DNA from 3 places in the Candidatus Thiodiazotropha sp. AKAK2 genome. Region 3 is predicted to be linked to each of the others. Evidence: predicted binding sites of a transcription regulator. Region 3 holds the regulator's gene; each other region holds the start of a gene.
The links. Region 3 encodes FNR, which switches genes on or off when oxygen is low (the NO sensors DNR and NnrR bind a similar motif). Its sites were predicted from a motif close to TTGATNTANATCAA; they were not measured.
Positions count from the first base shown of each region.

Region 1 (6,265 bases), on a different contig from region 3:
ATATTACCGGTGGAGCGATAGTTCTGCTCCAGGCGCACCAGTTTTGCTGACTGATAGTGGTTCTGGAAACTCTGGATATTCTCCACCCGGGCGCCGCGCCAGCCATAGATCGACTGATCGTCATCCCCTACGATGAACAGATGGCTCTGCTTGCCGGCGAGCAACCTCAACCAGGCATACTGGATGGTGTTGGTGTCCTGAAACTCATCCACCAGCAGATGCTGGAAACGGTTCTGATAGTGTTGCAACAGATCCGCCCGATCCCGCATCAGCTCATGGGCACGCAGCAGCAATTCAGCAAAATCCACCTGGCCTCCCCGCTCGCAGGCGGCCTGATACTCACTGTAGATACGAATCATCTGTCGCTGATAGGGATCCCCGCCATCATCCAGATGCTGGGCACGCAGCCCTTCATCCTTTTTGCCGTTGATAAACCACTGCACCTGCCGCGGCGGCCAGCGTGCCTCATCCAGATCGAGACTCTTCAGCAGACGCTTGATCAGCCGAAACTGATCATCCGAGTCGAGGATCTGGAAATTCTGTGGTAAGCCCGCCTCCTTCCAGTGACCGCGCAGCAGTCGATGGGCAAGACCGTGAAATGTGCCGACCCACATACCGCCGATGGGTTGACCGAGCAGCTCTTCGATACGATTACGCATCTCCTTGGCCGCCTTGTTGGTAAAGGTGACCGCCATGATCGACCAGGGGGTGACCTGTTCTACGCTCAGCAGCCAGGCAATTCGATGGACCAGCACCCGGGTTTTGCCACTGCCGGCGCCAGCCAGCACCAGCAGGCTGCCGACCGGGGCGGTTACTGCTTCCCGTTGCGCATCATTGAGAGGATCGAGTATGGGTGAGACATCCATCCGGGTATGATACGCACCTAAGTAGCTTATTTTCCAGTGAGGTTATAGATGCAGATATTGGCAGGCGATATCGGTGGAACCAATACCCGACTGGCGCTGTTCGATTCCACAGGCACCACGCCAGAGCAAGCGATCATCGAAGCCAGCTATCCGAGCCCGGCCCATCCGACCATCGAATCGATTCTCAAACAGTTTCTCGATCAGCACAATCTCAAACGGATCGAGCGTGCCTGTTTCGGACTCGCCGGACCGGTCATCGATCAGGTCTGCGAAACGACCAACCTGCCCTGGCTGGTCTCCGCCCAGGCGGTGAAACAGCAGTTCGGCTTTGATCAGGTCTGGTTGCTGAATGACCTTGAAGCCAATGCCTGGGGTATCGACACCCTCCATGAGTCCGACATTCACAGCCTCAATACCGGGGCTGCAAATGCTGCTGGCAACCGCTCGATCATCTCTGCCGGCACCGGCCTTGGAGAAGCCGGACTCTATTGGGATGGCAATCATTACCGACCCTTTCCCTCGGAAGGGGGCCACTCGGACTTCAGTGCCAGCTCCTCATTGGAGTATGCGCTCTATGAAAGTCTTGCGCGGCAGTATGGTCATGTCAGCTGGGAGCGCCTCGTCTCAGGACCCGGAATAGAGAGCATCTACGCCTTTCTGCGTCAATATCGATCGGCCACAACACCGGATTGGCTGCAACAGCAGATCAACCGGATCGGTGTGGCGCCAGCGGTTTCCAGGGCCGCCATCGACAAAACAGATCCGATCGCAGCAGAAACCATGGCGCTGTTCATCGAACTCTATGGTCGTGAGGCGAGTAATCATGCATTGAAGATCATGGCTACCGGGGGCGTCTATCTGGGTGGTGGTATTGCACCACAAATACTGCCGCTACTGACTGAGGGTCAGTTCATGCAGGCTTTTCTCGCCAAAGGCCGCATGCAGCACATCGTCACGGCAATGCCGGTGAGGGTCATTCTGAATGATAAGACGGCCCTGAAGGGTGCAGCCCACTTCGCAGCTCTGCAGGATTGATCACCCCGGAATGAGCCACGCACCCAGATGGGTGCGTGGCATGCAGATAGCGGTTCTGTTTGAACCTACCGGCGACTTTTACTTAATCGAAAGGTTTCGGTACCGGAGTATTGTCGGTTGAAGGTGGCAGGATCGGCATCATGAAGGATGGCTGATCCCCGGTCAGGGTCTTGAGAAAAGCCACGATCTGGCCGTTCTCCGCCTCTGTGAACTTACGACCCAGCTGCAACCTACCCATCACATCAACAGCTTCGGCCAGGGTTTGCGCTTCACCATCATGGAAGTAGGGGTAGGTCATCTCCACATTTCTCAAAGTGGGCACTTTGAATTTAAAGCGGTCCGCATCCTTACCGGTCACCGCACTCAGACCCTCTGCCTTGCTATCGGTCTTATAGGCCTCGACCAGACCCATCTTCTGAAATGAGTTGCCGCCAACCGCTTCACCGTTATGGCAGGCGGTGCAACCACTCTCCTTAAACAGCTTGTAGCCTTTCAGCTCCTCATCATTCAGCGCAGCCTTGTCGCCCAACAACCACTTGTCAAAATCCGAGTTGGGGGTCACCAGGGTCTTCTCAAACTCGGCGATCGCCTGGGTCACCTCATCGATGGTGATTTTATCCACGCCAAACACCTTCTTGAACTCCATCATGTATTGAGGGATCGATTCCAGCACCTCAATCGCCAGGGTATGGGTTGCCGCCATCTCGCCCGGATTGGCGATCGGACCACCGGCTTGTGCTTTCAGGTCTGCAGCCCGGCCGTCCCAGAACTGAGCCACGTTCAGGCTGGAGTTTAGGACGGTAGGCGCGTTGATCGGGCCCTGCTGCCAATTATGACCGATCGAGGTTTTAAGGTTATCGGTGCCCCCCATGCTCAGGTTGTGGCATGAATTGCACGAAATAAAGCCCGACTTGGACAGGCGGGGGTCAAAATAGAGTTTCTTGCCCAACTCAACCTGCCCCAGATTAATGCTCTGAACAGGTTTAATCGGTTTGATGGGTTCTTCCACTGCCATAGCATGGCTTGAAATACCTAGCAGCACTGTTGCGATCAGAGAAATTTTAAAGTTCATTTCCTTTTACCTGTAAGGTTCTTGAAGACTGGAACCATCCTCATGGAGTAACTGACTTGATCCGCCTGCTGCTCAACTCAGGCAGCTGCAGGCCATTTGGGAACATATTCGCATTGTTTATTTTTCGACCTGCATGGACTTTTTCGGTGTGACCGGCTCCGGACGACCCTAAAAACCATACAGTGTGGAGGTGAATATTAGAATTAGTCTAAATTTAAAACATTGACTTATGTCAACGTTTCCAACTCAGCGAAGAGAGAAATTCTCTGATCTGTCAGAAGAGGCGGCTGAAAAGGGGGCAATCGCTCAGGACTTGATGTTTTTAACCCGCACCACCAGATCGACAATATCCATGGATGTGCCTTCCGGCAGATCCTGTTCGATGAAGTGGGGTGCCAAACGATCTTTGATATCGATCAGGTCACCAGTATCCACATTGTAGAAGTGGTGGTGGTGGCTGTTGTTTGAATCGTAGAAGGTACGCGAGGCATCGATAAAGATCTCCCTCACCAATCCCTTCCGGGTGAACAATCCCAGGGTGTTGTAAACCGTCGCTTTCGATACCCGGCTGCCAGTCTGCTTGACCAGATCGAAGAGCTGATCTGCAGTGACATGCTGGTTACGCTCGAACAAAACATCCGCAATGATGCGCCGCTGTTTGGTCAGGTTGACCCCATGCGCGATCATCATCTGGGTAGTGTTCCGCTTTTGCGGAGGCTGTTGTTGTTCGTTCAAATCCATCAGATGAGTATAAATTCAATCGGCTGATAATTCTACAGCCCGATATAATTAACATATTTTACATAGGGTTATATTCCGCACAAAGCCATGCTCTGCAATTCATTACACACATTCCTTCTCAAAAACAATTTAATATTAGGTAAAAACTATCATTGCCATTGAAAAGACCATTCGCTTCCAATCATTTTTAGAACTATTCTAAGCATCAGCGAAGAGCCTGCAGGGCTCAACGTGCAATTCCACAATAACCATCATTTCGGAGAACCAGATATGGAACTCAAAGGTAGTAATACTGAGCAAAACCTGAAAGACGCTTTTGCCGGAGAATCCCAAGCCAACCGTCGCTACCTCTACTTCGCTGCCAAAGCCGATGTAGAGGGTTACAACGATGTAGCAGCCCTGTTTCGTTCCACCGCTGAAGGTGAAACCGGCCATGCCCATGGTCATCTTGAGTATCTGGAGCAGTGCGGCGATCCTGCAACCGGTCTGCCGATCGGCCCGACTGGCGACAACCTGAAGGCCGCTGTCGCCGGTGAAACCCACGAATACACTGACATGTATCCAGGTATGGCCAAAACCGCCCGCGATGAGGGTTTCGATGAAGTCGCTGACTGGTTCGAAACTCTGGCCAAAGCCGAGCGTTCTCATGCCAACCGTTACCAGAGAGCACTGGACGAGCTGGACTGAGCACCAGATCAGGCACGGGCAGCGCCCGATTCGGCGGCCTCGGCGAGGGGCCGCCCGGCCTCAATGCAGGAGTAGATACCCATGGCAGCACCTACCGGTCAACGAGAAGGTAATCTGGAAGCCCCGACACGGCATCCAATCGACTGGAAAAACCCCGAATACTACAACGAACAGAGCTTAATGGAAGAGCTGGAACGGGTCTTCGATCTGTGCCATGGCTGTCGACGCTGCGTCAGCCTCTGTCAAAGCTTTCCCAGTCTGTTCGATCTGGTGGATGAATCGGAGACCATGGAGGTCGATGGTGTTGCCAAAGAGGATTACTGGCAGGTGGTGGATCACTGCTACCTGTGTGACCTCTGTTATATGACCAAATGTCCCTATGTACCGCCTCACGAATGGAATATCGACTTTCCACACCTGATGCTGCGGGCGAAAGCGGTGAAGTACAAAAAAGGCGACGTCAAACTGCGCGACCGGCTACTCACCAGCACCGACAACCTGGGCAAACTGGCCGGCATTCCGATTGTCTCCGGCGTGGTCAACCAATTCAACAAAGCGAAGAATTTCCGTGAAATCCTGGATCACGCACTAGGTGTCCACCCCGATGCGAAACTCCCCGAATTTCACAGCAAGCCGCTACGTAAACGCTTGGCTGGGAAAGTTGCCATCGATGCACAGGGCACCCCGGCGGGCACCACCCAAGGTAAAGTCGCCCTGTTCGGCACCTGTTACGGCAACTACAACGAACCCCATGTGGGTGAGGACCTGGTGGCGGTATTCGAACACAACGACATCCCGGTAACCCTGGCTGAAAAAGAGCAATGTTGTGGCATGCCCAAACTCGAATTGGGCCATCTGGACGCGGTAGAGGCCGCTAAGGATGCCAATATTCCGGTACTGGCCAAACTGGTGGATCAGGGTTGGGATATCGTCGCACCGGTACCTTCCTGTGCCCTGATGTTCAAACAGGAGCTGCCGCTGCTGTTTCCCGATGATCCTGACGTCAAAAAAGTCGCCGATGCGGTTTTCGACATCTTCGAGTATCTGATGATCAGACACAAATCGCAGCTACTGAAAACTGACTTCAAACAGGGCCTCGGCAAGGTGGCCTACCATGCCGCCTGCCACCAGCGGGTGCAGAATGTGGGCGCCAAGACAAAAGAGGTGCTAAGCCTGATCCCTGATACCCAGGTCACAGCCATCGAACGCTGCTCCGGCCATGATGGCACCTATGCCGTGAAAAGCGAGTTTCACAAACATGCCATGAAGATAGGCAAGCCGGTGGTCAACCGGGTAAAACAGGCGGAAGCCGACTGTTATGGCAGTGACTGCCCGATGGCGGGCCACCATATCGAAAATGGCCTCAGAGATGGCAGACAGCCACAACATCCGATCAGCCTGATGCGTCAGGCCTATGGTCTATAGAACGAATAAAACGGAGAACAACAAATGGCAAATGAAGGCTATCGCAAGCCGCTAGATCCGCTTAGCGATGAAACCCGTTTATGGAAAAAACCTTTGCACAAGATTGATTTCAGGAGCGCCTCATGACCCAGCTTTCCCATGAAGACCTCTACAGCCTCGAAGAGTATTCCCGTATTCGCCAGGAGTTCAGGACCCGCGTCATAGACCACAAAAAAAGCCGTAGATTACCGATCGGACCTCACGCCGCGCTCTATTTCGAGGATGAGCTGACGATGCAGTATCAGATTCAGGAGATGTTGCGCATCGAACGTATATTTGAACACGATGGCATCCAGGACGAACTGGATGTCTACAATCCTCTGATCCCCGACGGCACCAACTGGAAGGCCACATTCATGATGGAGTATGACGATGTGGAAGAGCGTAAACAGGCGCTGGC
Region 1 covers NZ_JBSYOP010000022.1:317,414-323,678, reverse strand. The annotation lists gene uvrD (DNA helicase II) at 1-866, opposite strand, end outside; gene AC4IE8_RS10275 (glucokinase) at 915-1,901, shown strand; gene AC4IE8_RS10270 (cytochrome-c peroxidase) at 1,984-2,973, opposite strand; gene AC4IE8_RS10265 (Fur family transcriptional regulator) at 3,280-3,714, opposite strand; gene AC4IE8_RS10260 (rubrerythrin family protein) at 3,985-4,401, shown strand; gene AC4IE8_RS10255 (heterodisulfide reductase-related iron-sulfur binding cluster) at 4,483-5,826, shown strand; gene AC4IE8_RS10250 (DUF3501 family protein) at 5,949-6,265, shown strand, end outside.
Region 1: a site for FNR is predicted at 3,196-3,209, ahead of AC4IE8_RS10270 (cytochrome-c peroxidase). Genes of this name have one in related genera too.

Region 2 (6,265 bases), on a different contig from region 3:
CGATCAGATAACGTAAGCCAGCCTCGTACGAAGCTGTATCCATTTGCAAAAACAAAAGGAAATGAACCACTCAATGGAATCGATTTTGCTGAAGAGGACTACTTTCGGCTGCTGGACTGGACAGGTAGAGCGATACGAAATGATAAGAGAGGTTCGATTCCAGAAGATTTAGCACCAATTCTTGAACGGTTGAATTTAAAACCTGACGTCTGGTTGAAAAGCATCAATAACTATAACAAAGACTATTTCACTGCGGTGGGTTCATTTGAACATATCAAGAGTTATGCTATTGCGCTCAAAAAGCACTGGTTCCAGGGGCAAAATGCAGCGAAAAACAATTATTGTCTCGCATAGGATTTGTAGGGCGGAATATTTCTACGGTTTCTATATACAGTAGATAAGAGCTAATGCAAAGTTGGGGTGTCCTTGATTTGTATTGATTTTGTCGATGCAAAGTTGGTGCAAAGTTGGGGTGTCCTTGATTGCAATTTTGCATTGATTTTGTCGGATTTTGTTTGATCAGAGCCACAATGAGCAATATGATGATCGATACAATCTGCACTTGCTTGCGCGACCTGGTCACAATCACTTCTCCTTTCCACTGAGCGAGATAGCACATGGGCCGAAATATCGCTCAATGGACATGGGGGATATCTCGAATGTATTGCTATTTTCAACCCACGAGAATCGAGGTGCAGGATTTTGTCTCATGTCGATGGAGCTACGTTGAATATAGCCTGGTTCAGGTATAGCTATGTATGGCTCTCCTTTTAAGTGCAACCTCGTTGCGCAGGCAGACGGCCCGTCATCGGCCGTACGGTGGCGTTATTACGAATCCCCCACCCCCCTGATGCCCCCTGCCAACCGGTGCAACCCATCTACGGTCAATTGATCGAGTTCCCGGGGAATGTCACATTCATACATGCCGCATGTCCGATTCATTAAGGGTGATAAAGAGGTTTCATTGAGCCTAGACTGGCCGGTAACAGGTGTATAGCACACATTTGTGTTGCCACATTTGCATAAGGTACCAGGAGAATCACCGCCCCGCTATCGAACTAGACTGAAAACCGCTACCTGAATATATCTGAAACACACGTCTAACTGACCCGAATCCATTCAATCCGCTGGCCCTTGATGCGGTCGATCACCTTGGCTTCACCGCTACACTAACGATATCAACTTAGATCCGTTGCGGATCGAGAACTTGTGAATGCAGCTCTCGGCGTTGCCCATGGCTTGGGGCTTACAGAAGTTGGCGGGTTAACAACATCAAGGACAGGCTGTCTGGTGAACTGTTGCCCGAATAAAATCAGAAGGCCAGGGAGGCCTTGCGGATCTCTGCCCAGGTTGTCATAAAAAAATCGGGAAAAATGCTACGGAAACGGTGAATACTAAGAAGTCGGACCGCGATTGACACCCGTCCTTTTCCGGTTGGCACCGAATGGGGGAAGCCTGGTAATTACCCAGAGCGCAACCAGGTAATAGATCAGGTATTTGACCCAAATCATCTAAAGAGCAATAAACCACAAATCCGCCCGTGAAACATATGTTCCACAGGCGTATGCTGTAACAAATCAGTAACAAAACTGCAACATACCAGGATGGTGGGCAGACGGAATCCGGGTTCAATCAAAGCGTGGCAGAGTCCACCGATCGGCGAGCCAAGACCCGGAGAGCCCCAACCAAGGGCTTCATGCGTAGATGAATATTAGTAATCTCGCATATACATATAATAAAACTGGAGAAAAACGTCCCACCCCTACTATGCAGGGAAAAAAGGACGACCAACGAGTAATGACCAACGACCTACAGTCCAATCTGTTTCATCTAGAGGGGAGTATACCCACCACCCCCTTACTCGCTCCTCCCAGTGGCGATACCCCTGATGTTGAGAAAAACGAAACGGTAGAGATAGCCTCACCGAAGACGCTGGTCGCCGAAATACAAGCGCTGAAGGAAGAGATCAGCAGATCGGAAAATGATGATCAACCCGCTATCCGGCGTTATCGAAACGAACGGGAACTAAAACCCTACCAGGCCGAGCTAATCAAGATGCAGAAGTGCCTGGAAGATCACAACAAGCGCGTGGTTATCCTTTTCGAAGGCCGCAGTGCCGCAGGCAAGGGCGGCGCCATCCGGCGAATCACCCGCTACATGAACGAAAAACACTATCGCACCGTCGCTCTCGGTAAGCCGAGTGATGAAGAACGCAGCCAATGGTATTTTCAACGCTATATCAGTCAACTTCCCCGTGCCGGAGAGGTCGTGCTGTTCGACACGAGTTGGTATAGCAGAGCCATGGTGGAACCGGTGCTTGGTTTCTGCACTGCCAAGGAGTACCGAGACTTCATCAAGGGCGTGAGCGGATTCGAAAACGACCTGGTACGACAGGATACTATCCTGGTGAAGCTCTACTTCAGCATCAGTCGCAAGGAGCAGCAGAAGCGTTTCGATCGACGCAGGATCGATCCATTACGCCAGTGGAAGCTGGACGAGGCCGACATACAGATCCAGGAAAAACGCGACGAATTCACCAAAATGAAATATCGAATGTTGCGCCGGACCCATACGCATCATGCCCCCTGGACGATCATCCGCTCGGACAAAAAGCACCTGGCCAGGCTCAATGCCATCAAGGCCATCCTCAACGCGGTGCCCTACGAGCGCGTAGACACCAATCTGGACCTGACAACCGACCCATCGGTGGTGATATCTGGTGCCCGGGAGCAGGAAATCATGCAGGCGCAACTGCTGAGAAACGGCCGCTTGGAGATCTGAACTATCGATTAAAGATACGCACAATCAAAGCTGTACCCAACGCAACAAACTGCCGTAACGGGGGAGCTTACAACTGGTTTTTTTGCAGGAAGAAGCTAAGGTCTAAGTGTGCTTTGAGTGACTTCCTGAGCTTACTTTGGTGGTTATACCCCAGCAGTCACCACCGGGAACTGGATTTTTTGTCCACATGGGTTAACCACTGGTTACACCACTTACCAATACTTCGGAGGTTTTATGCGATCAACCAACCCCATCGCATCGCTACTCGGGCACTCCCCTTTCAAGCCTATGCAGGAGCACATGCGAATAACGAAAGAGTGTGTCGCTGAGGTTCCAGCTCTATTTGACGCCCTGATCGCCAAGGACCAGGAGAAACTGCTGAGCCAGAAAGACAAGATCTTTGCCAAGGAGCAGGAAGCCGACGACCTGAAAAACAACCTTCGGGCGCACCTGCCAAAGAGCCTGTTCATGCCGGTGGATCGGCGCGACTTGCTGGAACTACTGAACCGGCAGGACAGCATTGCCAATACCTCTCAGGACATTGCCGGACTCATGATGCAGCGGGACATGGCTGTCCCCGCAGGAATGGAAGAGCCTCTGGCCGCCATGGTGCAGCGCTGCGTGGAGACCTGTTACCAGGCCGCCACCATTGTCGAAGAACTTGACGAGCTGATCGAGACCGGCTTCCGCGGAAAAGAGGCAACCCGGGTAGAAGAGATGGTTGCCAAGCTTGGCGAAGCCGAAAATGAAACCGATCAGATGGGCATTGCGCTCACCCGAATGCTGTTCGATAAAGAGGATGAGATAAGTCCAGTATCGGTCATGTTCTGGTACCAGATGATTCAGTGGATCGGCAACCTAGCTGACTCTGCAGAGCAGGTTGGCAACCGAATGAGCCTGCTGATCGCCCGTTAAAGAGCAATCATCTCACGCGGTTCGCCGAATTCCAGGCACATTCCGCATAACTTGATATTTCGAGTTCCAGTGCATTTTATGCGCTTTGGCAGCTCTCGCATGAATAAGGAGTCCGCAATGGACATTATCTCCGAATGGGGTTTCATCTTTCTGATCATGGCCATCATTTTTGGCTTTTACATGACTTGGGGTATTGGCGCCAATGACGTGGCCAATGCCATGGGCACCTCGGTGGGTTCAGGCGCCATCACCGTCAAACAGGCCATCGTCATCGCAGCGGTTTTTGAGTTCGCCGGTGCCTTCATTGCCGGCGGTGCAGTCACCAAGACCATCCGCAAGGGCATCATTGATCCCAGCTCTATCGTGGGGTCACCCGAGCTATTGGTCTACGGGATGCTGGCAGCACTGCTAGCGGCCGCCATCTGGCTGATGATCGCCTCCTCCCGAGGCTGGCCCGTTTCGACCACCCACACCATAGTGGGTGCCATCGTGGGCTTCGCCGCTGTCGGCATCGGCATTGATGCGGTCAACTGGGTCAAGATCGGTGGAATCGTCGCCAGCTGGATCGTATCCCCGCTGGTCGGCGGCTTCTTCGCCCTGCTGCTGATGATCAGTATTCGCAAGCTCATTCTGAACACAGAGAATCCATTCCGGGCAGCACAGAGATGGGCTCCTGTATACGTATTCCTTGTGGGCTGGATCGTCTCACTGGTCACGATGTTCAAAGGATTAAAGCACCTCAAACTGGAGTTGAGCGTAATCGAGAGCCTCATCGCCGCAACCGTAGTTGGCCTGATTGTGGCAGCCATTGGCAAGATGCTGGTCAACAAGGTCAAGGTGGATGACGAAGCAGACAAGGACTACCACTATGCCAGCGTGGAGAAAGTATTTACCCCGCTGATGATATTCACCGCCTGTGCCATGGCCTTTGCCCACGGCTCCAATGACGTGGCCAACGGTATTGGCCCGCTGGCTGCCGTCGTCTCCATCGTGCAGAGTGGTGGTGAGGTGGCACAGAAGGCAACGCTGCCCCTGTGGATTCTGTTCCTTGGTGGTGCCGGCATCGTGGTCGGTCTGGCCACCATGGGCTATAAGGTGATGCAAACCATCGGCACCAAGATCACAGAGCTGACCCCCACCCGAGGCTACGCAGCCACCCTGGCCGCAGCCATCACCGTGGTCGTTGCCTCCAAGACCGGCCTGCCCGTATCCACCACCCAGATTGCCGTTGGGTGTGTCATGGGTGTTGGTTTGGCTCGCGGCGTCGGCGCTCTGGACCTTCGGGTCGTGGGGAACATCGTGGTCTCCTGGCTCATCACCCTGCCGGCAGGCGCCTTTCTTGCTGCAGCCTTCTTCTTCCTCTTCAAGGCTATCTTCAGCTAACCGGGATGATACCCCCCGCTATCACGGGGGGTATCCATTCAACAGGATTTGTCCGGCACAACTCCAGGGATAAGATATCGGAATGTTCTTCTTAAAGACCGAGCCAATAACGGAACTCAAGCTGATCAAGGAGGTTCCTTTCCCCTCCGATGTCACCTTTCGCCAATTGCTGATATCCGGACCACCGGGGGCAGGCAAGAGCACTCTGGTAAGAAAGATTAGCGGCTGGTCCGAAGAGGGCTATGTGGACCTGGCGGTAAACAAGTGGTGGACAGCCCAATGTCTATCTCTCCGCCCCCGGGAGATACATCTCGGGCTCCCGTTCGAGGGCTTCAAACAATCTCTTGCCATCTTCGAAGCGGAGTGGACAGAGGCGGATCCACCGCTAAGACTGGATTTGGATCGCATCCGCATACCCCCCGTCAAACGCCACTTCTGGTCCGTCAACTGGCACAAACGCTATGTGTTTGAATTCATACTTCCTCCCGTGGATACGCTCTACCGACAACGAATGGAGAGGGGCAAACGCGGTACGCACCCGGTGGACAAGGGCGTCACTGAAGAACTGGTGAGAAGGCAGATAATCACCTACAGCACAATCGCACACCACTTACAACAATCAGGGCTCAATGTTTACGTACGTGAAGGCACAGATCAGCCTCCATTGCGGATCGTCGGCCTGGAGAACGACTAAATGGCGATGCAGACCAGTAAACCGAAGAAGAGTTTTCTGAAGCAGATACGGGAGAGCCTTGAGGATCTCGAAGCATGTCAGGACGTGGATCTGAAAGAGTCTTATCGCCTGCCGGAAAAAAAGAAAGTTCGCGTCTCTATCAAGCAATATCCGATTCAGCTTAGTCTCAGGCCTGACGGCAGAGCTCTGCACCTCTATCCGGAAAATCCACTCAACGCAAACCATCACGACGATGATCCGGCCAGCTACATCCTTTTCGATCCGGAACAGTTTTACGACGGCATCAGTGGTTTCCTTCGACTGGAAGGGGGGGATAAAATCACTATCGGACCGAAGGAAGCGGACCATCTCGCCCAATTGGGCATAGACCCGCCATCTGAACGATTACTTAGCATCACCAACCGGGATGGGCAACTTGTTTTCAAGAATCACTCCGGAAAGGTAGGCTCCTGCATATCACCGCTGACCAGTGGCAAAAAAATCAACCGCATC
Region 2 covers NZ_JBSYOP010000035.1:53,977-60,241, forward strand. The annotation lists gene AC4IE8_RS17825 (transposase) at 1-354, shown strand, start outside; gene ppk2 (polyphosphate kinase 2) at 1,798-2,781, shown strand; gene AC4IE8_RS17835 (TIGR00153 family protein) at 3,016-3,696, shown strand; gene AC4IE8_RS17840 (inorganic phosphate transporter) at 3,814-5,079, shown strand; gene AC4IE8_RS17845 (hypothetical protein) at 5,162-5,773, shown strand; gene AC4IE8_RS17850 (metallophosphoesterase) at 5,774-6,265, shown strand, end outside.
Region 2: a site for FNR is predicted at 1,498-1,511, ahead of ppk2 (polyphosphate kinase 2). Genes of this name have one in related genera too.

Region 3 (6,265 bases):
GCCGTCCGGATCGGTGGCCCAGCGGTTGAAGCCCGCATTCAGCAGATAGAGCTCCTGGATGGGTAGCTCCGCCATCTCGGCGGCCAGCGCCAGATCGAGCTGGGATTTGATATCCACGGTGGCAAAATAGGCCTCGTCGGCGATTGGGTCCAGTGGCATGCCGTAGGCTTCCGCGTCCTTGAAGATCTTTGCCAGTGCGAGCAGGCGGGGTACATAGGCGCTGGTCTCATCCGGCAGCTTCAGCGACCAGTAGTCGGTCGGCTTAGCCTTTTTGCGGTTGCGTTTGATGGCGCTGCGTACGGTGCCGGCACCCGAGTTATAGGCGGCCAGGGCCAGCTCCCAGTCACCGTCGAACTGCTTGTTGAGGCGCTGCAGATAGTCGAGTGCAGCGCGGGTCGAGCTGACGACATCCCGGCGCCCGTCGTACCACCAGTTCTGTTTCAGGCCGAAATAGCGTCCGGTGGAGGGGATGAACTGCCAGATGCCGGCGGCACGGCCAGGGGAGTAGGCAAACGGCTGAAAAGCGCTCTCAACGGCCGGTAACAGGGCGATCTCCGCGGGAATGTCCCGCCTGTCGATCTCTTCAAGAATGAAAAACAGAAACGGGGCGGCCCGCTCTTGGATACGCTGCAGATATTTCGGGTGTTTCTGATACCAGCTCAGCTCTTTGCCGATACGGCTGTTGCTGGGGATGGTGAGGGCAAAATTCTGCCGCATTCTGTCCCAGGCGTGGGCCGGTGTCGGGTCGGGCAGAGAGGCAACCACTTCGGAGAGTTGTTCGGCCACCTCCGGCATCGACTCAGGTTTTACCTGTTCACTGCCGGCCAGGGGTTGGGTCTGTACGGTTTCGGTGGAGAGGCTGTCCAGAGGGACCTCGGTCAAGGCCGACTCCTCGGTGCCGTTCGGCAGAGACTGACAAGCCGCCAACAGACAGGTGAGTATTAGGTTCATTGCGAGCAGGTAGGGCTTGCTGAGAAGTGTTGCCGATCTGTTAAGTGACTTTGACATACCGAATACTGAAAGAAAATGTAACCAAAGCCGTGTATGATTTCCATGTAGTGTGAACTCCTGACAAACGGCCGCCTGTTGCAATCTGTGATCGTTACGGCCTCGTTACGCGTGGCATCACATATCACTGGGCGGGGCTGCTCGGTTGCACAGCAAATCCTTGATTTGCTTAGTGATGGTACGCCGGCCCAATGTTTCTATCCAGGCGCAGGCAATAACCTTCTAGTGCATGACAACCGCCGGGACATCGGTTAGCAATATGAGACGCTACACCTGAATCCTGCACAAACCAGGGCCGCTCCTTCGCCTCTTTGAGGTGCCATACTGATAGACAATCGAGTCGGATGCCACAACAGTAGGTTTAAGAGCGGCGCTCAAAAAGAAACACAGATTACCTGACAGTAGTGTCGGTAGCAAAGCCGATAGCTTGACAGATGAGAGAATATAGGCGGCTAAAACTGCGATCTTGCCAACAGAATCACATTCAGGAGTGGTTCGATACCCATCTTGGAGCGAATCTTATCGCCCAGGAACGGATCCCGCTTGAGCGCCATCTCTCTGCCATGTTCGGCTACCATCTGGTGCAGATCGGTCATCAGGGGGTGGGTGAGGAGCTGTTGCAGTTCAGTCCAGCCCGTAACCGGCTAGTGATGGGGATCGGCAACTCCGGTCAACCGAGTGAATTACAGGCTGATCCAAGCCATCTGCCGTTTGCCACCGACAGTGTGGATGGGGTGCTGTTGCCCCATACCCTCGATTTTTCCCTTGATCCGCACCAGGTGTTGCGCGAAGTTGAGCGGATTCTGATACCCGAGGGAAAGCTGCTACTGAGTGGTTTCAACCCCTGGAGTCTTTGGGGTGGGGTGAGGTTGCTGCGCATGCGCTCATCCAATCCACCCTGGTGTGGCCACTTTTTCAGCAGTCGGCGGGTACTGGATTGGCTGGCACTGCTGGGCTTCGATCTGCTGGAGATCCAGTATCTGAACTACCGGCCTCCGATCCAGCACCAGGGTGTGATGCAGAAGTTGCAGTTTATGGAACAGATCGGTGACAAGGTCTATCCGAATTTTGGTGGTGTGTATATCATACTGGCGGTGAAGCGCGTGGTGACGATTACACCGATCCGGCCGAAATGGTCGGTGAAGAAGCGGGTCATTCCCACCGCAGCGGAACCCACAATCAGAAACGGTGCCTGAATTACCCCTACCATGGATTGCAACAGAATTCGATGACACAGCATGTAGAACTCTTTACGGACGGCGCCTGCAAGGGAAACCCCGGGCCTGGCGGCTGGGGCGTGGTCTTGCGCTATGGCGATCATGAGAAGCACCTCTATGGGGGGGAGGCCACCACCACCAATAACCGTATGGAGCTGCTGGCGGTCATCAAGGGGTTGCAGCAGCTGAAACGGTCCAGTCGTGTCGCTGTGACCACCGACTCCCAGTATGTCAAAAACGGCATTACCCAATGGATTCACAACTGGAAAAAGAATGGCTGGAAGACGGCTGCCAGGAAGGCGGTGAAAAATGCCGATCTGTGGCAGATCCTCGACAGCGAGGTTAACAAGCACCAGGTGGATTGGTACTGGGTGAAAGGGCATGCAGGGCATCCCGGCAATGAGTTGGCGGACCAGCTGGCCAACAAGGGCATCCAGGAGCTGTAGGATGATGCGTCAGATCGTACTCGATACGGAAACCACAGGTCTGGAGCCTGAACAGGGCCACAGGATCATTGAGATCGGCTGTGTCGAGCTGGTTGACAGACGGCTGACCGGTAACAATTTTCATCAGTTTCTCCAACCGGATCGGGAGATCGATGCCGGGGCCATCGAGGTGCATGGCATCACCAACGAGTTTCTTGCCGATAAACCTAAATTTTGCGATGTGGCCCAGGATTTTGTGGAGTATGTACGCGGCGCCGAGCTGATCATCCACAACGCCCCGTTTGACGTGGGATTCCTCGATAATGAGCTGAAACTGATGCATGATTCCCAGCGTATTGACAGCCTTTGCGCGGTTACCGATACCCTGGTGATGGCAAAGAAGATGCATCCGGGGCAGAGGAACAGCCTCGATGCCCTGTGTAAACGCTACGATATCGACAACTCTCATCGTGAGCTCCATGGAGCGCTACTCGATGCGGAGATACTGGCGGATGTCTATCTGATGATGACCGGCGGTCAGGCAGCGCTGGTGTTGGATGATGAGCTGGGTCGGCAGGGTGGTGAGGAGCGCGCGGCCGACAATATCCGTCGTTTGGCCACCGATCGTCCACCTCTGAAGGTGATCCAGGCGGTTGAGTCCGAGTTGGAAGCTCATCAGCGGCAGCTTGAAGCGATGGGTGAAGCCTGTATCTGGCACAAACAGCCGTAGCAGTCGTATCGGCTAACAGACCCTTCGTCAGACCCTCGATTGACTCGATTTGGCGCTGTCGCAGCCCTGCACGATGTCGTAGAGTCTGGGGATGTCGAGCAACTGAACGTGCTTGCGCTCCACTCTCAGCAGATTTTCATCCTGAAAACGGGTAAACAGCCGGCTGACTGTTTCAACGGCCAGGCCAAGATAGTTACCGATTTCATGACGGGACATACTCAGAAAGAAGTCGCTGGCTGAAAATCCCCGTTGCTTGAATCGCTCCGAGAAACTGAGCAGAAAGGTGGCCAGGCGCTCTTCGGCACTCTTTTTACCCAGCAGGGTCAGCATTTCCGTATCCTGGCCGATCTCCCGGCTCAGCAGGCGGTACATCTGGTGCTGCAGGCTGGGCATGATGGCGCTCAGGGACTCCAGCTGGGAGAAGGGGATCTCGCACACCGCTGTGGTCTCAAGGGCGATCGCCGAGCAGGTGTGGCAATCATCCTGAATGGCATCCAGGCCGATCAGCTCACCCGGAAGGTGGAAGCCCAGTACCTGTTCTCCACCATCTTCGTTGGGGCTGTAGGTTTTTACCGAGCCGCTGGTAATGACCCGCAGGCTGTGGAACTTGTCACCACCACGGTAGAGGTGGTCCCCCCGATGGTAGGGCCGCCCCCGTTTAATGATGCAGTCAAGGCGCTCCACGTCATCCGGTGTCAATCCCATCGGTAGACAGAGAGTGGCCAGACTGCAGTTCTTGCAGGCTACCTTGATATTTTCAAATGAGACAACTTTTCTGCTAGTCAAGTGATCGCTCCGGCATGCGGGGTGCTTTGATATCAACGCTTGGTAAAGACGGTTTACGCTTAAGGGGTATCATTTCCTTTCCGAGATGACCTCAATTTCCTCAATGGCGTTACAGCTCCCAGAGGTTGGTGTTTAAACCACTGGAGCCACTTATACCGCTATTCCCGACAAACAGCCTGTCGGAGCGGATAGCTTGTCTCCCCATCCTACAACCACATCCGTGTCTCTCAATTTTTTGTGAACCAGCACCCGGCCTATTTTTCCAGAAATTCTTGATGTTGATCAAGTCGTTTTAGTTTTTTTATTACTTTGGATCATTGCAGGACTTGTATCCAGGGTGGCTGGGAGCAAAAAAAAGCCGGCCAGAAGGCCGGCTTTTCTGCACATGGGTAGGCTTATTGAGCCGGTGCAGCTGGTGCAGGTGCTGCAGCTGGAGGCGCAGGATAGCCGTATGGAGCACCGTAAGGAGCGCCATAAGGAGCACCATAGCCGTATGGAGCGCCGTAACCATAAGGTCCATAGCCACCATAGTCACGGTAGTAGTTGTTACCCCGGCCATAGCCAGAACCGCGGGCATTACCACTCATGCCGAAGCTGAAATCACCGGAGCCATCACCCCAACCATCGCCCCAACCGTCATTGTTCCAGCCGCGGTTACCATAGCCAGGACCGCCCCACCAGGCAGAAGCGCTGGTAGACGCAGCTACAAGAGCAGCGATGCTCAGAACTTTAGCAAATTTAGTCATGCTTTCTTCCTCTCAAATGATTGTTTTGATACTACCATCGGTGATGTATAAAAGTGGCTTCGTAAGCCTCCATCATACGATGCTTGAGGACTTCACAACGAGGTCGGCCAAAAAAATGGCCTGGACGATCGGGTAAAGTACTGCTTGCCTCAGTAGTTGTTATTTGCGAAACACGCCAATCGATTATAGACCTTGAGCGGTGATATTCAAACGAATTCTTCCCCCCTTGGGGGTTATCACGGCTCTGTGGCCAACCAGCCCTTCGAGATTGAGTGAAGAGGGCCAATCTGGTACTGTTTACCCCCGTCCTATATCCCATTCCCTGCACTCTAACCCTGGTAAGCAGAATTTCATGACCAGTTTTATTTTCATTACGGGCGGTGTGGTTTCCTCGCTTGGTAAAGGTATCGCCTCAGCCTCACTGGCCGCACTCCTCGAGGCTCGCGGCCTGGATGTCACCATGATCAAGCTGGATCCCTATATCAATGTGGATCCCGGCACCATGAGCCCTTTTCAGCATGGTGAAGTGTTCGTAACGGAGGACGGATCGGAAACCGATCTGGATCTCGGTCACTACGAAAGATTCATCGACAGCACCATGGGGTGCAATAACAACTTCACCACCGGCCAGATCTACGAACAGGTGATCCGCAAGGAGCGCAAGGGCGAGTATCTGGGTGGTACGGTACAGGTAATTCCACACATAACGAATCAGATTAAGGAGAGCGTTCTGCTCGGCGCCGGGGATAAGGATATCTGTCTGGTGGAGATCGGTGGCACCGTCGGTGATATCGAATCTCTGCCTTTTCTAGAGGCGATTCGTCAGATGGGTGTGGAGATGGGCCATCAGCGGGCCATGTTCATGCATTTGACCCTGGTTCCCTATATCAAGGCGTCAGGTGAGATCAAAACCAAGCCGACCCAGCACTCAGTGAAAGAGTTGCGCTCGATCGGTATTCAGCCGGATATCCTGGTCTGCCGTTCGGAGCAGCCCCTGCCGGAGCCGGAACGCAGAAAGATCGCTCTGTTCACCAATGTGCCTGAAGAGGCGGTCATCTCTGCGGTGGATGCCGACTCCATCTATCGAATTCCGGTGCTGCTGCATGCTCAGGGTATGGATGAGCTGGTAAACCAGCGATTCGGTCTGAATCTTCCCCCTGCCAATCTTTCGGAGTGGGAAGCCTTTCTCGAAGGGCTGGATAATCTCGAAGGCGAGGTGAAGGTGGCCATGGTGGGTAAATATGTTCACCTTACCGAAGCCTATAAATCCCTTTCCGAGGCCCTGGTGCATGCGGGTGTGCATACCGGCAACCGGGTGGTGATTCACTATGTGGATTCAGAGCAGATCGAGAA
Region 3 covers NZ_JBSYOP010000021.1:197,932-204,196, reverse strand. The annotation lists gene AC4IE8_RS08730 (lytic transglycosylase) at 1-1,008, opposite strand, end outside; gene AC4IE8_RS08725 (class I SAM-dependent methyltransferase) at 1,443-2,204, shown strand; gene rnhA (ribonuclease HI) at 2,237-2,671, shown strand; gene dnaQ (DNA polymerase III subunit epsilon) at 2,676-3,380, shown strand; gene fnr (fumarate/nitrate reduction transcriptional regulator Fnr) at 3,408-4,166, opposite strand; gene AC4IE8_RS08705 (sulfur globule family protein) at 4,562-4,912, opposite strand; gene pyrG (CTP synthase) at 5,265-6,265, shown strand, end outside.